DNA from 3 places in the Streptomyces sp. NPDC051217 genome. Region 3 is predicted to be linked to each of the others. Evidence: riboswitches for the same ligand, from Rfam matches in the RefSeq annotation. Region 3 holds a riboswitch; each other region holds the start of a gene.
The links. A riboswitch is a leader RNA that binds a small molecule or an ion and turns the genes downstream of it on or off. The one in region 3 is predicted to bind cyclic di-AMP.

Region 1 (5,022 bases), on a different contig from region 3:
TCCCTCTCCGGCACCGGCGACGGGCGGACCGCGCTGCGCATGGAGCGACGGCTCGCGCATCCGCCGCAGCGGGTCTGGGACGCGATCACGCAGCCCGCGCACCTCGCGCGGTGGTTTCCCTCCGAGGTGAGCGTCGACCTGCGGCCGGGCGGCGAGATCGGCTTCCACTTCCCCGGCGACTCCGGCCCCGGCATGAGCGGGGAGGTCACCGACGCCGACGAGCCGCGCCTCTTCGCCTTCACCTGGGGCGAGGACCATCTGAGCTGGGAGATCACCCCTGACGGGGACGGCTCGCGGCTCCTCCTCGTCCACACCTTCGGCGACCGGTTCGGGGCCGCCAGCTTCGCGTCCGGCTGGCAGATCTGCGTCACCGCGCTGGGGCAGGTGCTGGACGGCGGCCCCGTCGACGTCGAGCAGGACACGCGCGGGGCGCTGCACGAGGCGTATCTGGCCCGGTTCGACGAGCTGACCCGGGGCCGGGTCGAGGAGACCGGGGGCGGCGGGCGACGGGTCCGGTTCGAGCGTCAGCTGGTGCGGCCCGCCGAGACGGTCTGGGACCAACTGACCGGCGGCGCCGAGCCGTTGACGGGTTCACCGGTGCCTCCGGGCTTCACCGCCGACAAGGTCCCGGCGGGCCCGGTCACGGCCGTACGCGCGCCGGAGCTCCTTACGTACTCCTGGCATCCGGAGGGCGAGGTCCGCTGGGAGCTGGGCGCGGGGACGGGGCACGGGCCCCGGCTGGTGCTCACCCAGACCGGGCCGCGCGACTTCGACACGGATGCGGCGCTCGCGGCGTGGCGGGTACGTGTGGAGGAACTGGCGGCGGGGCTGGTGGACGCGCCGGAGGGCGGGGCCCACACGTAGTGGCGTCCGCGTGGGGCCTCGGGTGGCCCGGCTCGACCCGGCGCTGACCGGTCCGCGCCTGGTCGCGGCCGGTGGTAGCGCCGGCTCGGGCGGTGGACGCCGTCCCTTGGGCTGGGCCACGAAGGCTCCGCCCGGATCCCCCGGGCCGACCGGCGGGACCGACCGGGCGGGCGCACTCCGTCAGGTGACGGCGGCTCTCACGCCGAACGCCGGCCGGGCCGCGTGTGCGGCCCGGCCGGCGGCCGGTGAGATGACGGACGCCGCCGATCAGTAGGGACCGTTCACGTTGTCGATCGAGCCGTAACGGTCGGCCGCGTAGTTGCACGCCGCGGTGATGTTGGCGACCGGGTCGTAGCTGTCGGTCGACGTGCCGGGCACGTGGTACGCCTGGAATGTCGGGTCGATGACCTGGAGCAGGCCCTTCGACGGGGTGCCGGCCGCCGCGTTGGAGTCCCAGTTGTTGATGGCCTGGGGGTTGCCCGCGGACTCGCGCATGATGTTGCGGTGGATGCCGTCGTACGAGCCGGGTATGCCGTTCTGCGCCATGACGTCCAGCGCCTCCCGGATCCAGCCGTCGAGGTCGTTGGTGTAGGTCTTGGCGGCGGTCTCGACGGCCTCGGTGGTCTTGCCCGCCGACGCGCTCTCGGTCGAGGCGGTCCCGGCGGCCTTCGGTTTCCCGGCGAGCTTCAGCTTGAGGCCGGGGTGGATGAGCGAGGGGTTGTCGCCGACGGCGGCGCGGTTGGTCTTGTACAGCGCTTCCCAGCCACCGCTCACGGAACGGGCGTGCGCGATCTTGGCCAGCGAGTCACCCTTGACGACGGTGTGGGTCACCTTCTGGACGGCGGTCGAGGCGGCCGGGGCCGACTTGACGTGCTCCGGAGCGGGCGCGGCGCCCGCCGTGGTGGCGGTCACCAGGGGAAGGGCGAGTGCGGCACCGCCCGTGCCGACGGCGATGAGACGGCGGGCGAGCGGGCTGGTGCGGGAACGGCGGTGCTTACCCTGTGCGGGCATGACGAAATCCTCTCCGTCGCCTGCGAGGTGAGCTGTCGGGTTCGGGCGGGAGATGCCCGGCCGCGCTGGGTGCGCGACTTCACCCCAAGCCGGTCCGTTGTGCCGGATCGGCGACTTACCTGGGTCCCCCGCTCCTGCCGTACGTGAGTTGTTGGGTGCGGTTTCCGGACAGCGGCAGGATTCGGCGTTCCGCCCGGAATGACGAGAACGTAAGCGAGAAGGTCCGGGCGAAACAAGTCCTGAATTCACAGCGCCATGCCATCCACGGATCCGGCGCCGGGAAATTCAAATTCCGGCGAGGCTGTACAGGGCTCAACTTTCTTTTGCAGCAGGGGAGGTGGGGTGGGACCGCGAGACACCGAGGCCACCGAAGCTGTGACACACATCACGAGCGTTCGGTGCAACCACCCGAACACAACACCACCCAGAAAGGGACAAGTTATGCGTGACGCACCCATAACAACCCGCACCGCAAAATGGACAAATGATTATTTTTTCTCAACTGGCGCCAAGCGGAAGCACACGGTCCACGACGGGGTGAATTCGCCGCCAACGGCCTTTGTCCGCAACTGAATTCACCGAACTCCGGAGAGCGAATGTCATAGGTGTTCGCTTTCCCGACGGGCCGGCCGTGCCGTATGTCGGCCGCGGGGGACGGGGCACGACGACGACACGGCCGGGGAGCGGATCTAGTCGACGGCGCGTACGACCATCGCGGAGTTGAAGCCGCCCTGGCCCCGCGCCAGCACCAGCGCCGTCCGTACCTCGGCGGTGCGGGGCTGGGACGTGACGAGGTCCAGACCGTGCTCGGGAGCCGGCTCGACGTTGACCGTGGGCGGGATCAGCCCCTCCTCGATGGCCAGCAGCGCCGCCGCGACATCCAGCGGGGCCGCGCCGGAGTAGAGCCGGCCGGTCATCGTCTTGGGCGCGGTGACCGGGACGCCGCGCGGGCCGAAGACCGCGGTGATCGCCTCGGCCTCCGTACGGTCCAGCTCCGGCACGGCCGCCGCGTCGGCGAACACCACGTCGACGTCGCCGGGCTCCACGCCCGCGTCCGCCAGGGCGATTTCGATCGCCTTGCGCTGTCCCGGCTCGCGGTCGCTGCCCGGCCGGGGGTCGATCGTCGCGCCGTACCCGGAGATCTCGCCGTAGATCTTCGCGCCACGGCCACGCGCGGCCACCGCGTCCTCCAGGATGAGGATCGCGCCGCCCTCGCCCGGCACATGCCCCCGCGCGTCGGCATCGAACGGCACGTACGCGCGGGCCGGTTCGTCGCTCGTGCTCAGCCGGCCGCCCGCGATCTGCGCGACCCAGCCCCAGGGGCAGATCGACGCGTCGACGGCGCCGGAGACGACCAGCCGGGTGCCCTTACGGATCTGCCTGCGCGCCTGCGCCATGGCGTCGAGCCCGCCTGCCTGGTCGCTGACGACCACGCCGCTGGGGCCCTTCATACCGTTACGGATGGAGATCTGGCCGCTGTTGACCGCGTAGAACCAGGCGAAGGACTGGTAGGCGCTGACGTGCTGACTGCCCTTGCTCCACAGCTTCTGGAGCTCGTTCTGGCCGAACTCGAAGCCGCCCGACGAACTGGCCGTGATGACGCCCATGTCGAACTCCGGCAGATCCTCCGGCTTCACCCCGGCGTCGGCGAGCGCCCAGTCCGTGGCCACCAGGGCGAGCCTGGTCATGCGGTCGGTCTGGGAGAGCAGCCTGCTCGGCAGATGGTCCTTGGCCGTGAAGCCGGGAACCTCGCCCGCCAGCCGGGACGGGTACTGCGACGGGTCGAAGCGGGTGACGCGGCCGATGCCGCTCCTGCCGCCGCGGATCGCCGACCAGTACTCGCGCACGCCGAGGCCGTTGGGGGCCACCACGCCCAGGCCGGTCACTACCACCGAGGTGGTCATGCGGGGCTCCTCTCGGGTCGGGCCAGCACTATCGCGCTCTGGAATCCACCGAAGCCGCTGCCGACGGAGAGCACCGCATCGGTCAGCTGGTCGCGAGCCGTCACCGGCACATAGTCGAGATCGCACTCGGGGTCCGGTGTCTGAAGGTTCGCGGTGGGCGGCACCACGTTGTGCTCCATCGCGAGGGCGGATGCGGCGATCTCGATCGAGCCGATGGCGCCGAGCGAATGCCCGACCATCGACTTGATGGAGCTCACCGGGGTCCGGTAGGCGTGATCGCCGAGGCTCTTCTTGAACGCGGCGGTCTCGTGCCGGTCGTTCTGCTTCGTACCGGAGCCATGGGCGTTGATGTAGTCGATCTCCGTCGGATTCATCCGGGCCTCGTCGAGCGCGACCCGGATCGCCTCGGCCATCTCCAGGCCGTCGGGGCGCAGACCGGTCATGTGGTACGCGTTGCTGCGCGTGGCGTATCCCGCGATCTCGGCGTAGATGTGCGCCCCTCGCCGCCGCGCGCTCTCCAGCTCCTCCAGGACGAACACCGCGGCGCCCTCGCCGAGTACGAACCCGTTACGGGTGTTGTCGAAGGGCCGCGAGGCGCGCTCCGGCTCGTCGTGGCGCGGTGTGGTCGCCTTGATCGCGTCGAAACAGGCCATGGTGATGGGTGAGATCGGCGCGTCGGACGAACCCGCGATCACCACGTCGGCCGTGCCCTCGCGGATCAGCTCGACGGCGTGGCCGACCGAATCGATGCCGGAGGTGCAGCCCGTGGAGACCACGGTGCTCGGCCCCTCGGCGCCGACGGCCCACGCGACCTCGGTCGCGAAGGAGCTGGGCACCAGATGGTTGTAGAGGTGCGGGACGGCGTAGTGGTGGTCGACCAGGTCGAGCCGGCCGCCGTCGCTGACGACCCGGTACTCGTCGTCGAGCCCCATCGTCGCGCCGACGGCGCTGCCGATGGTGACACCGATGCGGTACGGGTCGAGCTCGTCCAGTTCGATACCGCTGTCCGCGACGGCGCCGCGCGCGGCGACGACGGCGAACTGCGCGGCCCGGTCCATACGGCGCACCTCCTGCGGACGCAGGCCGTGCTCCTCCGGGTCGAAGTCGATCTCGGCCGCCACCCGCGAGCGGAACGGCGCGGGGTCGAAGAAGGTGATTCCCCTGGTCGCTGTACGGCCCTCACTCAGCAGGCTCCAGAAGCTCTTCGCCCCGATGCCGCCGGGCGCCAGGACCTCGATGCCCG
Region 2 (5,022 bases), on a different contig from region 3:
GCATCCAGCGCGGTTTCCGCCGCGCCGACGAAGGTTTCCGGCCGGCGGACGCCGGCCCGGACGACCCCACCTGGAACCGCTCGCATCCCGCCGAGAAGCACCCGCCCGGCTTCGGTCCCGAAGACCCCCGGCCGCCCAGGCGGGGGAGCGGTCGGCTCGCCGCCCGGCCGACGCATCCGCTCGTGGAACTGCTGCCCGGTCTGATCATCGTGGCGGGGATCATCCTGGATCAGGCGACCCCGACCGCCTTCACCGCGTCCCCGTTCTTCTCGGCGGCGCCGCTGGTGGCCGCCCCCTTCTTCTCGTTCACGCGCACTCTCGTCATCGGCATCCTGTCCGTCGGCGCCGTTCTCGGACTGCGCTACGTCAACAACTCCGGGGACGGGGTCGAGATGATCACCGAATCGCTGACCGTCTTCACCGTCTCCGTCCTCGCACTGGCCATCAACGGTGTCGTACGCCGCAGTGGTGAACGCCTGGCCTCGGCGAGGGTCATCGCCGAGGCCGCCCAGCGCGCCGTCCTGCCGACACCCGAGGCCCGGATCGGCGGGCTGCACATCGCCGCGCGCTACGAGGCGGCCGAGGAGGGCGCCTACATCGGCGGTGACCTGTTCGCCGTCCAGGACACGGAGTACGGCGTACGGGTGGTGGTCGGCGACGTACGCGGCAAGGGCATGGGCGCCATCGAGACCGTGGCCGTCGTCATCGGCGCATTCCGGGAGGCCGCCGAGCAGGAGAGGTCGCTCGAAGGCGTCGCGCGGCGGCTGGAGCGGGCGCTGGCGCGCGAAGGCAGGCGGCGCAGCGGGATCGACCTGTTCGAGGGCTTCACCACCGCCGTACTGGCGGAGGTACCGCACGGCGAGGGCATAGCGCGCGTGCTGAACCGCGGGCACCCGGAGCCGCTGCTGCTCGGCCCCGACGGCGCGGTGACCGTGCTGGCCCCCACCGACCCGGCACTGCCGCTCGGGATGGGGGAGCTGGGGACATGGCCGGACCGCGCGGAGGAGATCCCGTACCGGCCCGGGGCGACGCTGCTCCTCTACACGGACGGGCTCTCCGAGGCGCGCAACGCGGAGGGCGTCTTCTACGACCCGGGCGAACGGCTCGCGGGACGGATCTTTCCCGGTCCCGACGACCTGCTGGAGGCGATCGTCGGGGACGTACGGCTGCACACCGGCGGCGGCAGTACGGACGACATGGCGCTGCTGGCCATCAGCCGGCCCACCGAGCGGCAGCCGGAGCGGCGCCGGACGATGCCCGTCGTGCCGTGACGCGATCGCGTGGGTCCGCCCGTGTGGGTCCGCCCGCGTCGGCCCTTCGTTGCGACGAGACCGTCGGACGCGTGGGACCCGCGTGCCGTGATGTCATCTCCCCCGCCACGCTGCGTAGTTGAGACACACCACTCCGCATAATATTTGACGCACCGTCAGATCGAGTGTGTGATCGCACACGGCCCGAACCGCGATCAACTCGCCCGATTGCGCCAGCTTGTGTCCCGGTTGATCCCCGCCGTGCTCGCTAACGATCACCGGGAACAGCTTGGAATAAGTCCCCGTCGTCTATTAACGTTCGATAACGCAGCGCGGTTGTCCCAGCCGTCGAAAGAGACGGCACCGTGCGCACGCGCCGAATTCCGCTAGGAAACCGGGGAACCACCAATTGGGGTGAATCGGGCGTCTTTTGTTGCCTCGTGCGGCGAAACACGCTCGTAGGAGACCTTCCTGCTCCGAACCCGTCAGCTAACCCGGTAGGCGAGAAGGAAGGAAAGGAGAGCGCCCCAGTGGCGTCCAACAGGCCTGCTCCCGAAGCCTCAGTCCCGGTCCGTTTCGGCCCCGGGAGCCGGCTCGCCGGTACCGATCTCGCCGATGGCGAGGCGAACAGGGACTGGGAGGAGTGGAATCCCACCGCGGAGTCCATCCGTCCCGTACGCGGCAAGCACCGTGTCGCCAAGCAGCGCAACGCGCTGGCCCGCAGCTCCACGGTCCTCGGAGTGGGTGTCATCGCCGCGGTCGGCGCCGGAGGCATCGCCTCCGCCCAGGACAAGCCCGCGGTCTCGATATCACTTCCCGACGCGCTCTCGGACAACCTTCCCGACGCCAAGTCCCTTCCCGGTGTCGGGTCTTTCATGTCCGACGGCGACAAGAAGACCGACGAGACTCCCTCCCCGCTGACCACGGCGGGCCTCACCGCCGCGGACACCCAGCAGGGCACCACCGACTCCGGCGAGGCGCTGCGCGCCCGCATCCTCCAGCAGGCGGAGCAGCAGCAGGCCGAGGCCGACGCCGCCCAGAAGGCGAGCGTCGAGAAGGCCGCCGCCGAGAAGGCGGCAGCCGAGGCCCGGAAGCAGCAGACCGACGCGGAGAAGAAGGCCGCCGAGGCGAAGCGCAAGGCGGAGGAAGAGGCCGAGCGCAAGGCCGAGCAGGAGCGCCTGGAGAAGCTGGCCGCCAGCTTCTCGCTCCCCACCTCCTCGTACACGCTCACCTCCACCTTCGGCCAGGCCGGCTCCATGTGGTCCTCCGGCCAGCACACCGGCCTGGACTTCGCCGCCCCCACGGGCACGCCCACCAAGGCCGTCCACAGCGGGACCGTCAAGTCGGCCGGCTGGTCGGGTTCGTACGGCTACCGCGTGGTGCTTGAGCTCGATGACGGTACGGAGATCTGGTACGCCCACCTGTCCTCGATGACCGTCGGCGCCGGCCAGAAGGTCACCACCGGCGAGACCATCGGACGCGTGGGAGCCACCGGCAACGTCACCGGCCCGCACCTGCACCTGGAGGTGCACACCGCGGGCGGCAGTGGCATCGACCCGATGAGCTGGCTGAGCAGCAAGGGACTCACGCCGTAGTACGTGGTTGATCAGGTCGGTCCGTCCAGCCTGATCCGGCCTGATCCAAACGACAGACCCTAGCTCCGATACGGGTTGTAGCCGCCGTAGTCGATGTACGGCGGCGGAGACCACACCCGCCCCGTCGCCCGCGCCGCGTACGTCAGCGCGGGCGACGCCGTTTCCCGGCGCTGCCACATGTGGTGCAGCAGCTCCTGCTCGCGCGCGGCGAAGTCGGGGCCCGCCGTGCCGCGCCCGGCCCGGTGGCGCAGGAACGCCAGAGCGGTCGCGAACGCCTGGTACTCGCCGACCGTACGGGCCGCCTTCGGGCCGTACGCGCGTCCCGCCACGTCGCGCGCCATCGAGCGCGCCCGCATCGAGGACAGGGCGAGCGGCTCGGTCTCGGCGAGCCAGCCTGCCGCCGCGTACGCGGGCAGCTCGGCCGAAACCATGTGCAGTTCGCGCTGCCGGGTCCATATCGCCAGCCAGGTGAGCAGGGCGAAGGCGGGGACCATGAAGGCCGCGTACACCGCGTAGAAGCCGTACGGGCCGAACAGCGACGAGGAACCGTTCCACAGCGCGTGCGTGCCCATCGCGAGCAGCAGGCCCAGCACCGGCATCAGCCACCGGCGCACGCGCTGGCGGCGGGTGGCGAGAGCGGCGATGCCGAAGCCGATGCCCGTCAGGACCGTGAAGAGCGGGTGCGCGAACGGCGACATCACGACCCGTACGAAGAAGGTCGCCGCGGTCACGGCAGGCAGCCCCGAGTTGCCGATCTGCTGGTCCTCTCCGTAGGCGCTGCCGAGATAGAGGATGTTCTCGGTGAACGCGAAGCCGGTCGCGGTGAAGCCCGCGACGACGACTCCGTCGACGAGACCGGTGAAGGACCGCCGCCGGAAGAGGAAGATCAGCAGGATCGCGGCGGCTTTCGCGCTCTCCTCGACGATCGGCGCGACCACCGTGGCCCCCAGGGACTCCGCGCCCGCGGGGTCGGCGGTCGCGGTGGCTATCCACCGGGTCGCGAAGGAGTTCGCCGTGATCGCCACGAGCGCGGCGGCGCAGGCGCCCCAGGCGAAGGAGAACAGGAGATTCCGCCAGGGGCCCGGCTCCACCCGGTCAAGCCAGCGGAAGGCCGCCATCAGCAGCGGTACGGGCAGGATCGCCAGCCCGAGACCGACCAGAAAGCCCTGTGTGCCGGTCTGTTCCCGTACGAGCGACATGAGCAGCAGGCCGCAGAGCGCGAGCAGGATGATCACGGCGCCCGCGCGCACGGCCGGGTGCCGCCAGAACGCGCGGTACGGCCGGTAGCGCCAGCGGGAGCGCTCCGGAACGGCGGCCCACATGTCGCCGAGCTGCTGTTGCCGCTCGGCGGCGGGGATCGCCGGCTCGGGGACTTGAGGGTCGTACGGGGGCGGTCGGGGCGGTTCGGACACCTACTGACCCTAACGAGGGCCACCGACAACCCGCGACGGCGTCCGGCTCGTCCCGGCCAACCCCGGCCCTACTCGGCGGGCGCGCCGTCCGAAGCCGCCCTGTCCGCCGCGTCGTCCGCCGCCGCACCCTCCGCCGCCCCTTCGCCCGCGACGCGGCGGAAGACCAGGTCCCGTACGGCATGGCCCTTTTCGAGGCCCTGGCCCTCGAACCGCGTCAGCGGCCGCGAGACGGGCCGCGGCGCGTAGCCCCCGTCCGGGGCGGTGTTCTCGAACGCGGGGTGCGCGCTCAGCACGTCGAGCATCCGCTCGGCGTACGGCTCCCAGTCCGTCGCGCAGTGCAGTACGGCCCCCGGCTTGAGCACGGGCGCCGCCAGCGTGAGGAACTCGGGCTGGATCAGCCGCCGTTTGTGGTGGCGTGTCTTGGGCCACGGGTCGGGGAAGTAGACGCGTATCCCGTCAAGCGACTCCGGCGCCAGCATCTCCCGCAGCAGGATGATCGCGTCGCCGTTGGCCACCCGGATGTTGGACAGCCCGGTCCGCTCCGCAAGCCGCAGCAGGTTGCCCTGCCCCGGCGTGTGGACGTCGGCGGCGAGGATCCCGGTGCCGGGATCGTCCGCCGCCATCCGCGCGGTCGCCTCGCCCATGCCGAAGCCGATCTCCAGGACGACCGGGAGCCCGTCGAACAGGGCGTCGAGGTCGAGGACCCGCTGTCCGTCGATGTCCAGCCCCCAGAACGGCCACAGCCGCCGCAGGACCTCGGCCTGA
Region 3 (5,022 bases):
GGGCGCGTCCGGAGCGGGCGCGTCCGCGGCAGGGGTGTCCGCGGCAGGGGTGTCCGCAGCAGGGGTGTCCGCAGCAGGCGCCGTCGTGTCCGCCCCCGCCGCCTGGGCCCGCTCCTGCTCGAACTCCAGCGCCACGGCGGCCAGTTCCTGCAAGTTCTCGATCCGCGTCTCGTCCTGCGGGTCGGTCGACGCCTGCAACTCCGCGAGATAGCCGGTCCGTTCGAGCACGGCCTCCAGGACCGTCGCCGGACCGGCGCCGGACTCGACGACCGTACGCAACTCCTCCATCAGCGTGTTGAAGCGCTTCACGGCGTTCGACGAACGGGCCGCCATGCCGTACGCCTCGTCGACCCGGCGCAGCGCCTGCGCGAAGGAGATCTTCTCCCGCGCCGAGAGCGCGTCGATCATCGCCTCCGCGCGGTCGCCGATGCCGCGCTTGGGCACGTTCAGGATCCGGCGCAGCGGGACGCTGTCCTCGGGGTTGGCGAGCACACGCAGATAGGCCAGCACATCGCGGACCTCCTTGCGCTCGTAGAAGCGCACACCGCCGACGACCTTGTACGGGAGGCCGACGCGGATGAAGATCTCTTCGAACACACGTGACTGCGCGTTCGTCCGGTAGAAGACGGCGACGTCGCCCGCCTTGGCCTCCGACGCGTCCGTCATGCGGTCGATCTCGTCGGCGACGAACTGCGCCTCGTCGTGCTCGGTGTCCGCCACGTACCCCGTGATCAGGGCGCCCGCTCCGGCGTTCGTCCAGAGACTCTTGGGCCGCCGGCTCTCGTTGCGCTCGATGACCGCGTTGGCCGCGCTGAGGATCGTCTGCGTGGAGCGGTAGTTCTGCTCCAGCAGGATCGTCGTCGCGTCCGGGTAGTCCTCCTCGAACTGGAGGATGTTACGGATCGTGGCACCGCGGAACGCGTAGATGGACTGGTCCGCGTCACCGACGACGCACAGCTCCGCCGGGTCGTGCCCCTCGCCCGAGGGGCCGACCAGCTCACGCACCAGGGTGTACTGCGCGTGGTTGGTGTCCTGGTACTCGTCCACCAGGACATGGCGGAAGCGGCGGCGGTAGTACTCGGCGACTTCCGGGAACGCCTGGAGCAGATGGACCGTCGTCATGATGATGTCGTCGAAGTCCAGCGCGTTGGCCTCGCGCAGCCGCGCCTGGTACATCCGGTACGCCTCGGCCAGCGTCTTCTCGAACGGGTCACCGGCCTGACCGGCGAAGGTCTCCTCGTCGATCAGCTCGTTCTTCAGATTCGAGATCTTGGCGCTGAAGGACTTCGGGGGGTGCCGCTTGGGGTCGAGATCGAGATCACGGCAGACCAGGGCCATGAGCCGCTTGGAGTCGGCCGCGTCGTAGATCGAGAACGACGACGTGAAGCCGAGCCGCTTCGACTCACGGCGCAGGATCCGCACGCAGGCACTGTGGAACGTCATCACCCACATGGCGGCCGCACGCGGGCCGACGAGCTGCTCGACGCGCTCCTTCATCTCGCCGGCGGCCTTGTTGGTGAACGTGATCGCCAGTATTTCGCCCGGATGCACCCGGCGCGTCCCCAGCAGATGCGCGATCCGGTGGGTCAGCACCCGGGTCTTGCCCGAGCCCGCGCCGGCCACGATGAGCAGCGGCGATCCGGTGTGCACGACGGCGGCGCGCTGCTCCTCGTTCAGCCCTTCGAGCAGCGCCGCCGGGTCCACGACGGTGCGCGGAGCGCCGTCGCGATGGTGCGGATCCCTGGGCGGGGGCACGTCGAACTTCCCTCCGAAGAGATCGTCGGGCACCTGTTCCGGAGCGGTGTCCTCGGGCGGCGGCGGGGGCTCCTCGGCCGAGGGCTGGAGGTCCGCCAGGAAGCTGTCGTCAAAGAGGCTGCTCATCGCTTCCTGAGTCTAGGGTGCCGCACTGACAGCGGACCGCCACATGGCGCGGTGGGGGCGCCGACGGGCGTTTATGTGAAAGGTCACGGAAATGTATCGGGCATATCGACCATCAACCTTCACAGCGGCACCACGCATTGGCTAGCGTGCTCGCCGAGGCGTTCCGTACTCCATCGGTGATCAGCGCCGAGCGGACGGCCTCCGCCGAATCCGGGCTTCCCCGAGGGGAGTTCGGAACCGGGGACCCACCACGTTCCACCGGGGTGAATCGGGCCGTTTTCCCAGGCCCGTAGGGCAGCCTTCCGTTCCGCCCGAACCCGACAGCTAACCCGGTAGGCGGTCCACGGAAGGAGATGCCGGCCTTGGCATCGCATCGCAAAGCGCGCACCCGCACCGGAATACGCGCGAACACCCCCGCCGTCGGTTTCACGACAGCCGCCCTCGCCTCGGTCACGCTGCTCTCGACGCAGAGCGCCACCGCCGCGCCGGCCGACCCCAAGCCCTCGGTGGAAGAGGTGCAGAAGAAGGTCGACGACCTGTACCGGCAGGCCGGTACGGCGACGCAGCAGTACAACAAGGCGAAGGAAGCGACGGACACCCAGCGCAAGTCGGTCGACCGGGTCCTTGACGAGGTCGCCAAGAGCGCCGACAAGGTGAACGAGGCGCGGCGCGCCCTCGGTACGTATGCCGCCGCGCAGTACCGCGCGGGCGCCGTCGGTCCCACGGCCGCCCTGATGTTCGCCGACAGCCCCGAGTCGTACTTCGAGCAGACCCAGCTGATGGACCGGCTGACCGAGCGCCAGCAGGGGGCCGTCGAGGACTTCCAGAAGGAGCAGCGGTCCGCGTCCAAGCAGCGCGCCAAGGCGACGAAGAGCCTGGAGACGCTGACGGAGTCGCAGGCCTCGCTCAAGGTGGGCAAGCAGAAGGTCCAGAACAAGCTCGCGGCGGCGCGGTCGCTGCTCTCGGAGCTGACGGCGCAGGAGAAGGCGCGGCTCGCCGCCCTGGAGCGGGAGAAGGAGCAGGAGGCGCGCCGCAAGGCCGAGGCGAAGGCCAAGGAGGAGGCCGCGGAGCGCAAGCGCCAGGAGGAGGCGCGGCAGGAGGAGCAGCCCGCGACCGGCGGCACGGGCTCGGGGACCGACACCGGTTCGGGCGCCACGGACGGTACGTACGCGGCCAAGGCCGAGAAGGTCCTCGCCTTCGCCCGCGCCCAGATCGGCAAGCCGTACGTGTGGGGCGCCACCGGTCCCAGCTCGTACGACTGCTCGGGGCTGACGGCCGCCGCCTGGAAGGAGGCGGGCGTGCAGCTGCCGCGTACGACCTGGGACCAGGTGAAGGTCGGCAAGCGCGTCGCCACGGCGGACCTGCTCCCCGGCGACCTGGTGTTCTTCTACGACGACATCAGCCACGTCGGCATCTACCAGGGCGACGGCAAGATGATCCACGCGCCGAAGCCGGGCGCGAACGTCCGCGAGGAGTCGATCTACTACATGCCGATCTACGGCAGTGTGCGCCCGGCCTGAGCCCCTCCGGGGGCGGCTGCCCCGACAGGACTTTCTGAGAATCTCCGTGCGATCATGCGACAGATGTCCCTGGGGAGGGGCCGTCGCGGTGGTCCAGACACCGCGCCGGTGAAAGAAGGAGTCCGGCATGAACACGGGTGGGGATCAAGGCGGTTCGTCCGTTTCCGACGAGGAGTGGGAGCGGTTCCTGCGGGAGTCCGCGGACGGCGTGCCCGACGCTCCCAAAGAGGCTTCCGCACGCGCCCGGCTCGTGGCACGGCGGCTGCGGGAGGAGCCCGCGCCCCCGGAGGGATGGCGTACGCACACGCCCGCCCGGCGGCCGAGGCGGCCGAAGGTCCGGTACCTCGTGGGGCTGCTGGCCTCGGTCGCGCTGCTGGCCGTGGCCCTGGATCCGGGGCGGGTCACCGGGTGGTTCGGCGATGACGCCGGGGCCGGAGGACCACTCGCCGCGGAGTCGGAACGCCCGGACCAGGCACCGCCCATCGAGCCGGCCCGGCTGCCCACGCTCGACGAACCGTTCAAGGGCTCGCCCGCCGTGCGCTGGGAGAGCGGGACGGCCGGGATCACGGTGCCCGCGGCCAGGGCGACCGGGTGGATGAGCAAGGGGCAGGTGAAGGACGCGCTCGACCGGAGCCGTGACTTCCTCGCCGCTTCCAGTCTGGATCCGGCGGTGCTGCTGGGCGCGCACCCGGCGAAGGCGATCGCGCTCATCAACCCGCATCAGAAGGACGTCCAGGACTTCCTGGCGACCGCGTTCCGCGCGCCGGGCGAGGAGAACGACCCGGTGATGCTCTTCAGCCGGTTCGACGAGGCGCACACCCGCGTCGTCGGGGATGTCGTCAAGACACGGGGGCGGATCAGCTACCGGGAGGGCGAGCGCGGCGCCCTCCAGGTGACGGCCGATGTCACGTACGTCTACCCGGTCACGCGGGCGGCGGCGGACGGGGGCGGTGATGAGGTCGCGCGCACGATCGTGCGCCGCGAGACGGTGCTGAACTGGGACGATCCCGCGAAGGTGATCACCGAGCGGGGAACCTTCTCCCTCGTTTCGTACAAGGTCCACACGACCAACGGAGGCTGCGGCGCCCCCACCGGTTACCTCGTCCCCCTGTACGCCGACGAGCGGCCCGCCGGCGCGGACGGTGGCCCGGAGGTCGACCCGTACGACCGCAGCACGCCGGTGACCGACGGGAGAGCGGACGGGGAGTGCGGGAAGGCGACGCGGTCGTAGGCGGACGAGAGCGCCGTCGGTGGCCGATGAGCGGCCGTTGTCGCGGGATCGGTCAGGTCCTGCCGGAAAGTGACCTGATGGGCGGAAGAGAAGCGGGCACAATCCGCCGGCGATCTTCCACCTGCGGGCAATAGCGGCCATGGCGGCGCGCGTCCGTGACCCGCGCGCCTAGCGTCCTTTCCCGTACGGGCCGTCCGGGCCCGCGTGGAACAGAGGATGTGGACGCCCTCGTGGCAGCGCACCGCCGACCCCGATTCAGCTCCCGACCGTTCACCGGGCCGTACGGCCGCACGGCGGCCACCCTCGCCCTCGCGGGGGCCGCGACGGCGACCGGGCTCGAAGGGGCCGCACACGGCGAGCCGCAGCTCACCTCGGCCCAGGTGAAGGCGA

Region 1: another riboswitch for cyclic di-AMP. It lies ahead of ACIBBB_RS00025 (transglycosylase SLT domain-containing protein); the one in region 3 lies ahead of ACIBBB_RS19265 (NlpC/P60 family protein).
Region 2: another riboswitch for cyclic di-AMP. It lies ahead of ACIBBB_RS32830 (M23 family metallopeptidase); the one in region 3 lies ahead of ACIBBB_RS19265 (NlpC/P60 family protein).

Annotation. Positions count from the first base shown of each region.
Region 1 is NZ_JBITEV010000001.1:1,368-6,389, reverse strand. It holds gene ACIBBB_RS00030 (SRPBCC family protein) at 1-864, shown strand, start outside; gene ACIBBB_RS00025 (transglycosylase SLT domain-containing protein) at 1,132-1,875, opposite strand; cyclic di-AMP (ydaO/yuaA leader) riboswitch at 1,880-2,072, opposite strand; gene ACIBBB_RS00020 (ketosynthase chain-length factor) at 2,565-3,779, opposite strand; gene ACIBBB_RS00015 (beta-ketoacyl-[acyl-carrier-protein] synthase family protein) at 3,776-5,022, opposite strand, start outside.
Region 2 is NZ_JBITEV010000020.1:122,723-127,744, forward strand. It holds gene ACIBBB_RS32825 (PP2C family protein-serine/threonine phosphatase) at 183-1,271, shown strand; cyclic di-AMP (ydaO/yuaA leader) riboswitch at 1,615-1,769, shown strand; gene ACIBBB_RS32830 (M23 family metallopeptidase) at 1,781-2,845, shown strand; gene ACIBBB_RS32835 (PrsW family intramembrane metalloprotease) at 2,905-4,167, opposite strand; partial or broken gene trmB (tRNA (guanosine(46)-N7)-methyltransferase TrmB) at 4,407-5,022, opposite strand, start outside.
Region 3 is NZ_JBITEV010000008.1:44,463-49,484, forward strand. It holds gene ACIBBB_RS19260 (ATP-dependent DNA helicase) at 1-1,881, opposite strand, end outside; cyclic di-AMP (ydaO/yuaA leader) riboswitch at 2,074-2,236, shown strand; gene ACIBBB_RS19265 (NlpC/P60 family protein) at 2,235-3,401, shown strand; gene ACIBBB_RS19270 (hypothetical protein) at 3,529-4,632, shown strand; gene ACIBBB_RS19275 (NlpC/P60 family protein) at 4,863-5,022, shown strand, end outside.